DNA from 2 places in the Micromonospora sp. NBC_01796 genome. Region 1 is predicted to be linked to the other one. Evidence: riboswitches for the same ligand, from Rfam matches in the RefSeq annotation. Region 1 holds a riboswitch; the other holds the start of a gene.
The links. A riboswitch is a leader RNA that binds a small molecule or an ion and turns the genes downstream of it on or off. The one in region 1 is predicted to bind S-adenosylmethionine.
Positions count from the first base shown of each region.

Region 2: linked by a shared signal. The riboswitch ahead of OIE47_RS37135 (ABC transporter substrate-binding protein) and the one ahead of OIE47_RS16145 (aminotransferase class V-fold PLP-dependent enzyme) in region 1 are both predicted to bind S-adenosylmethionine.

Region 1 is NZ_CP109078.1:3,488,856-3,492,259, reverse strand. It holds gene OIE47_RS16150 (PrsW family intramembrane metalloprotease) at 1-999, opposite strand, end outside; SAM riboswitch class IV at 1,128-1,249, shown strand; gene OIE47_RS16145 (aminotransferase class V-fold PLP-dependent enzyme) at 1,294-2,604, shown strand; gene OIE47_RS16140 (FUSC family protein) at 2,757-3,404, opposite strand, start outside.
Region 2 is NZ_CP109078.1:8,341,757-8,345,160, reverse strand. It holds gene OIE47_RS37145 (TetR/AcrR family transcriptional regulator) at 1-99, opposite strand, end outside; gene OIE47_RS37140 (NADP-dependent oxidoreductase) at 148-1,098, shown strand; SAM riboswitch class I at 1,172-1,261, shown strand; gene OIE47_RS37135 (ABC transporter substrate-binding protein) at 1,530-2,402, shown strand; gene OIE47_RS37130 (amino acid ABC transporter permease) at 2,444-3,223, shown strand; gene OIE47_RS37125 (amino acid ABC transporter ATP-binding protein) at 3,279-3,404, shown strand, end outside.

The DNA of each region.
Region 1 (3,404 bases):
GAGCCAGCCGGCCCGTACGTAGTCGGGCAGCCGGCGCTCGGTGAGCCGGCCCTCCCAGCCACGCAGCCAGACGGCCAGCCCGACCATGCCGAGGAAGATCGGCACCATCACGCCGATGTACCCGTAGAGCACTATCAGGTTCTGCCCGAGTGCCGCCGCCAGCGAGGGCATCAGGTTCCAGGTGCCGTGCAACATCATCGCCGCCAGGAGACCGGCCAGCGGGGCGAAGATCCGGACCCGCTTGTCCGCCGAGCGGGCCGCGATGCCGAGCCCGATTCCGGTCATCGAGGTGAACAGCGGGTGGGCGAACCCGGTGAGCAGGATCCGGACGATGAAGATCGCGAAGACGTTCTGCACCCCGGTCGCCGGACCGTACTGGTCGGCACCGGCGGCGTAGCCGTACCCGCCGAGGTAGAGGATGTTCTCCACCATGGCGAAGCCGACCGCGGAGAGTCCGCAGTAGACGATCCCGTCGGTGATGCCGGACCACTCCCGGCGGCGGAACAGCAGCAGCAGGAACGGCCCGAGGGCCTTGGTCAACTCTTCGATGAACGGCGCCCCGAGCACCGCCACCAGCGAGTCCGGCAGCCCCCACCCGGCGAACAACTCGGCGGTCTCCCGGTTCACGTTCAGCGAGGCGGCGGTGGCGACGAACGCACCCCAGGCGAAGCAGAAGATCAGGTAGACCATCGGCTCGGGCTCGTACCGGTCGAGCCAGAGGAAGCAGGCGATCAGCACCGGCACCGGCAGGATCGCGGCCACCAGCCCGATGATCAGCGCCTGCAGGCCGAGGTCGTCGCCGAGGGTTATCGCCATGTAGACCGCACAGCCGGCGATCAGCAGGATCACCCCGGCGAGCACCAGACCACGCCGCCAGGTCAGCCCTCGGCCGGAGAACTTCGCCACCCTCGGCGGGATGGCGCTGACCGGCGGGGTCGGCGCGGCAGGCGGGATCGGCGGCGGCGAGTAGGGATCTCCGCCGGGCGGGGTGTCGGCCATGACGCCAGCGTAGTCACCCCTCGACCCGCTGGTCGGACCGCAATCCGTCCGGTTATGCTGCCAGGCAGGTCACGAGTGCCAGCGACCAACGCACACCGACCCGACCGACCACCGGCGAGACGCCGGAGGTTCGACCGGACGGTGGGCGAAGCCCCAGCTTGCTGGCCGGCAACCCTCGTCGAGTTCGCGGTGGGGTGCCCTGGGTGATGACCGGGCCCAGCCCGATCCGTGTGCTGGGCAAGCGCGGACCCCACCCTCAGCAACCGGGGTCCCGGATTGCCGGAGGTCGTACCCATGCGTTCCACTCTCGTACCCGTCTCCTCCCCGGTCGACCCGCGCACCGCCGCGCCGCGCCCGACGGCCGCGACCGGGGTCACCGTCGCGCCGCTCGCACCCGCCGGACCGCTCGACGTCCTCGGCGTGCCCGACCTGGTCAACCTCGACTACGCCGCCACCGCACCCTGCGCCCGTGCCGCAGCCGACGCCGTGGCCGAGCTCCTGCCCTGGTACGGCAGCGTGCACCGGGGCGCCGGGGCGCTGTCCCAGCGCAGCACGCTCGCGTACGAGCGGGCCCGGCAGACGGTCGGCGACTTCCTCGGCACCCGGGCCGACGACTACGTGATCTTCACCCGGAACACCACCGACGCGCTCAACCTGCTCGCCCGTGCGGTCCCGGCCGGCACCACCGTGGTCACCTTCGGCGGCGAGCACCACGCCAACCTGCTGCCCTGGCCGAACACGGTACGACTGCCCGTCCCCGCCTCGCCCGCCGCCGCCGTGACGGCCCTGAGCCAGGCGCTGCGTGAACTGCGCCGCGAGTCAGACCCGGCCGACCCGATCCTGGTCACCGTCACCGGCGCCAGCAACGTCACCGGCGAACGGTGGCCGGTGACCGAACTGGCCGCCGTCGCCCACCGGTACGGCGCCCGGATCGCGGTCGACGCCGCCCAGCTCGCCCCGCACGCGCCGGTGGACATCGCCGGATCGGAGATCGACTACGTGGCGATCTCCGGGCACAAGCTCTACGCCCCGTTCGGCACCGGAGTGCTCGCCGGACGGGCGGACTGGCTGGACGCGGCGCCGCCGTACCTGTTCGGCGGCGGGGCGACCCTCGGTGTCGGCACCGCCACCCACGACGTGCGCTGGGCGGACGGCCCCGGACGCCACGAGGCCGGCACCCCGAACCTGCTCGGTGCGGTCGCCCTCGCCGCGGTCTGTACGGCCCTCGACGAGGCGGACCGGGCCGACCTGCACGCCCGCGAGCAGGACCTGCTGGCCAGGTTGCGGGCCGGGCTGCACGCCCTGCCGGGGATCGTCGAGCTGCGTACCTTCGACGCCGACGCGCCACGGGTCGGCATCGTCTCCTTCGTGGTCGCCGGTCGGGACTCGGCCGAGGTCGCCGCCGAGCTGGCCCGAGGGCACGGGATCGGCGTACGCGACGGCCTGTTCTGTGCCCACCCGCTGGCCCGACGGCTGCTCGGCGAGGCCGCCGCGCGCAGTGGCCGGTCCGACCTGCCGCCGACCGCCCTGCGGGCGAGCATCGGCCTGGGCAGCACCGCCGCCCACGTCGACCGGCTGCTCGACGCCCTCGCCGAACTACGCTGACGGCAGGCCGCCGCAGTCCGGGCGCTGCCCGCCCGCTCCGGGGGCTGACGCGAAGCCGCACGGCCAGCTCGGTGGGCAGACGGGCGCGCGGTCGGGTCAGTGCGCCAACGGCCGCATGGTCGGCTCAGTGCGCCAACGGCCGCATGGTCGGGTCAGTGTGCCGACGGGCGGGAGCTGCGGGTCGGGCTGGTCTGGGTGCTCACCGCCCGGCGGACCAGGCGGTTCGCCTCGGTCCGCTCGATCCCGGTGGCCCGGAGCACGTCGCTGGCGGTGGTCCGGATCTGGGCGACGACCACGCTGCCGGAGAAGCCCACCCCCTCGGAGTACGCGCGACCGGCCGCGGTGACCGAACGGAGCACCCGCTCCCGGGCGGCCTCCGGGTCCAGCCCCGCGCCGAGTTCCTGGTGCAGCAGCCGGACCGCGTCGGCCAACTGCCGCACCGCCGACGCCATCGCGGCCGGGATCGGCTCGTCGTCCTCCAGCGCGGTCACCGCCCGCCGTACCAGCACCCCGCTGTTGTGTACGGCGTGGTTGATGTACTCGGCGCTCTCCGCGTACCGGGTGAGGGCCCGGCGGCGGTTCCACCGGGCGGGCGCGAGGGTGGCGGTCTCCCTGCCCCCCTCCAGCGCCTCCTGGAGGCCGTCCATGTACTCCTCGACCCGGCGGAGCCGGTCCAGCGCCGTCGAGGCTCGGACAGGGTCGTGTTCTGCCAGCGCCTCCGCGGTCACGGTCAGTTGCTCGGCCAGGGTCTCCAGCGCCGGTCTGGCCGCCCGGTCGACGATCCGGAGCGGGTTGAGTGG
Region 2 (3,404 bases), 3.7 Mb from region 1:
GAGGCCCTCGGCGGCGAAGGCCGCGCGAGCGACCGCGAGGATGCGCCCCCGGTTTTCCCGGGCGTCCGCACGGAGCTGCGTTATCACTTCGGCCGTCACCGCTCTCACTTTAGCCAAACGGACGGGGTGCTCCGTTACGGTCGCCGCATGAGAGCGATCCAATTCACCGAGTACGGCCCGTCCAGCGTCCTGCACGTCGCCGAGGTGGAGGCCCCGCACGCGGGACCGGGCGAGATCCGCGTCGCCGTACGGACCTCCGGGATCTCGCCGGGGGAGGTGTCCATCCGTTCCGGGGCGTGGCGCGAGATGGTGCCCGTGACCTTCCCGTTCCGGACCGGGTTCGACGCCGCGGGCGTGGTGGACGAGATCGGCCCCGACGTCACCGGCGTCCGGATCGGTGACGAGGTGTTCGGTATGACCAGATCGGCCGTACGCGGTGCCAACGCCGACTTCGCGGTCCTGGCTGCCTGGGCACCCAAACCCGCCGGGTGGAGTTGGGAGGAAGCCGGCGGCGCCGCGGGCAGCGTCGAGACCGCCACCCGTGTCCTCGACCGGCTCGCGGTCGACGCCGGGCAGACCCTGCTGGTGCAGGGCGCGGCGGGCGGGGTGGGCACCATCGCCGTCCAGTTGGCGGTCGCTCGCGGTGCCACCGTCATCGGTACGGCCAGCGAGCACAACCACGACTTTCTCCGTGTCCTCGGCGCCGAGCCGACGACGTACGGATCGGGGCTGGTGGAACGGGTCCGGGCACTGGCACCGGCCGGAGTGGACGCGGTGTTCGACTGTGCCGCAGGGGCGTTGCCGGACCTCGTCGCCATCGCCGGCAACCCGGCGCGTGTGGTGACGATCGCGGATCGGACCGCTGCGGCACACGGCGTACACATGTCACACGGTGCGCCGGCAGACGACACGGGCGTGGCCGTGGGAGCACCAGCCGACCCGCTGGCGGTGCACGGCCTCGCGATCGCGGTCGCGCTCGCCGACGAGGGCCGGTTGCGGGTGCCGGTCGCGGCGGCGTTCCCGCTTACCGAGGCCGCGGCCGCACACGAACTGAGCGAAGGCCGGCATGCGCGTGGAAAGATCGTGCTGGTGAACTGATCACGGCGGTGGTGAGCGCCACACGTACCGTTTCTGGCTGGAACAATTCCGCCCCGGTTCAGTAAGCTGACGGAGCCCATCCAGAGCGACTGAGAGACCTGGCTCGTTGACGTCGCAGCAACCCCCCATCGGGTGCGGGTGCTACCGCCAGGACCGATGGAGGTTTGTTCCGTGGGTACGCGTGCCGAACGAGTGAGTCGGCTGCACGTCACGTGGCATTGGTGGCGTCGGCATGTCGATCTGTGCCGTACCAGCACCATGCTCTGTCGCCAGTACGGCTGAACCCGACTGCTGGTCGTCACACCGCGCCGGCATCTTTTCCCACCATTCCTGAAACGGCTGTAACACGCCGTTCGGGTCAGGCTGTCGCGCCACCATTCCTGCCGGTTCTCCGGCGGCTGTGCCGCGCGTATTTTTCTGGAGTTCCACACATGCGTCTGTCATCTGTCCTCGCACGTCTGCTGCCCGCCGCCGCGGCCCTCGCACTGGTCGGTGCTGCTGCCGGCTGCGGTTCGTCGTCGTCCACCGACTCGGCCGACAACCCGTACAAGCTGCTCCAACCCGGTGTCCTCCGGGTCGGTACGCTCAGCGACGCCCCGCCCAACGTCTATCTCAAGGACGGGAAGTTCACCGGCTTCGACAACGACCTGCTGAGCGCCGTTGCCGGCAAGGTGGGGCTGAAGGTCGAGTTTGTCGGCACCGAGTTCTCCTCCTTGCTCGCGCAGGTCAACAACCACAAGTTCGACGTGGGCAGTTCCTCCATCACCATCACCGAGGCCCGTAAGAAGACGGTGGACTTCGGCAACGGGTATGACTTCGGCTACTTCGGTCTCGACGTACCGGCCGGGTCGCCGATCAAGAGTTTTGCGGATCTCAAGGGCACCCGAGTGGTTGTTGTCCAGGGCACGGTCCAGGATGACTATGCCACCAAGGAAGGGCTCGATCCGGTACGCGTCCCGGACTACAACGGCGCAATCAACCAGTTGAAGGCCAAGACCGCGGACGCCTGGATCTCGCCGGCCGAAATCGGGGAGAAGTCCGCCCAGGACAGCGCCGGAAAGATTGTCCTGGTGGAGAAGCAGCTCAGTTCCGCGCCGACCGCGTTCGCGGTCGCGAAGGGCAGCGACGCACTGCGCGAGGCGCTGAACAAGGGTCTCGACCAGGTGATCGAGGATGGCACCTGGACTCGGCTGCAGGAGCAGTACTACCCGGGACGTCCTGTCCCGGACACCTTCAAGCCCGGCAGCGGCAACGTCGCGTACCCGGCGGTCAGGACGAGTCCCGCCGCCACCCCCTCGGCCTGATCCGAGGGTGACCGGTCAACGGGTTCGAGACAGGTAAGGCGATGGATACCCTCAAGACGTTGTGGGAGACGTTCTTCGACCTGGAGTCGATGCGCGAAGCCCTGCCCGAGATGCTCACGGTCGGCCTGCGCAACACCCTGCTGCTCGCGCTGATCTCGGCCATCCTGGGCACCCTGCTCGGCATGCTCCTCGCTGTCGCCGGCCTGGCTCGGACCCGTTGGCTGCGCTGGCCGGCACGCATCTACACGGATGTGTTCCGGGGTCTGCCGGCGGCGGTCACCATCCTGCTCATCGGGGTCGGACTCGCCCCGCTCGGAATGGCCTGGTGGGGGCCGAACCCGTACCCGCTCGGCATTCTCGCGTTGTCGCTGATCGCCGCGGCCTACATCGGTGAGATCTTCCGGTCCGGCATCCAGAGCGTCGAGGCCAGTCAACTGGAGGCATGCCGGGCGCTCGGGCTGTCCTACCGGACGTCGATGCGGCTGGTGATCATTCCGCAGGGGGTCCGACGGATCCTGCCGGCGTGGGTCAACCAACTGATCGCGCTGATCAAGGACTCCAGCCTGGTGTACTTTCTCGGCCTGCTCGCCAGCCAGCGGGACCTGTTCCGGGTCGGCCAGGACTACGCCGCGAACACCGGCAACGAGTCCGCGCTGCTCCTGGCCGGCCTCTTCTATCTGGTCATCACGGTGCCGCTGACGCACGTGGTGAACGGAATCGACCGGCGGCTGCGGCACGCAGGCGTGAGTGGCCCCGACGAGGAGGAACTCGCCGCCGACCCGGCGAGTTCTGCTGTCGCAGGAGGGACGATACGTGCCTGACGATCACCAACCAGAGGTAGGTCCGCCGGACCGAACTTCCGCCGACACCGGGTCGGTGAGTCTGTCCACCCGGGACATCCACCTGGCGTTCGGCCGTCACCAGGTGCTGCGCGGAGTGGATCTGGACGTCGGGCGGGGGCAGACCGCGTGTGTCATCGGCCCCTCCGGCTCGGGGAAGTCC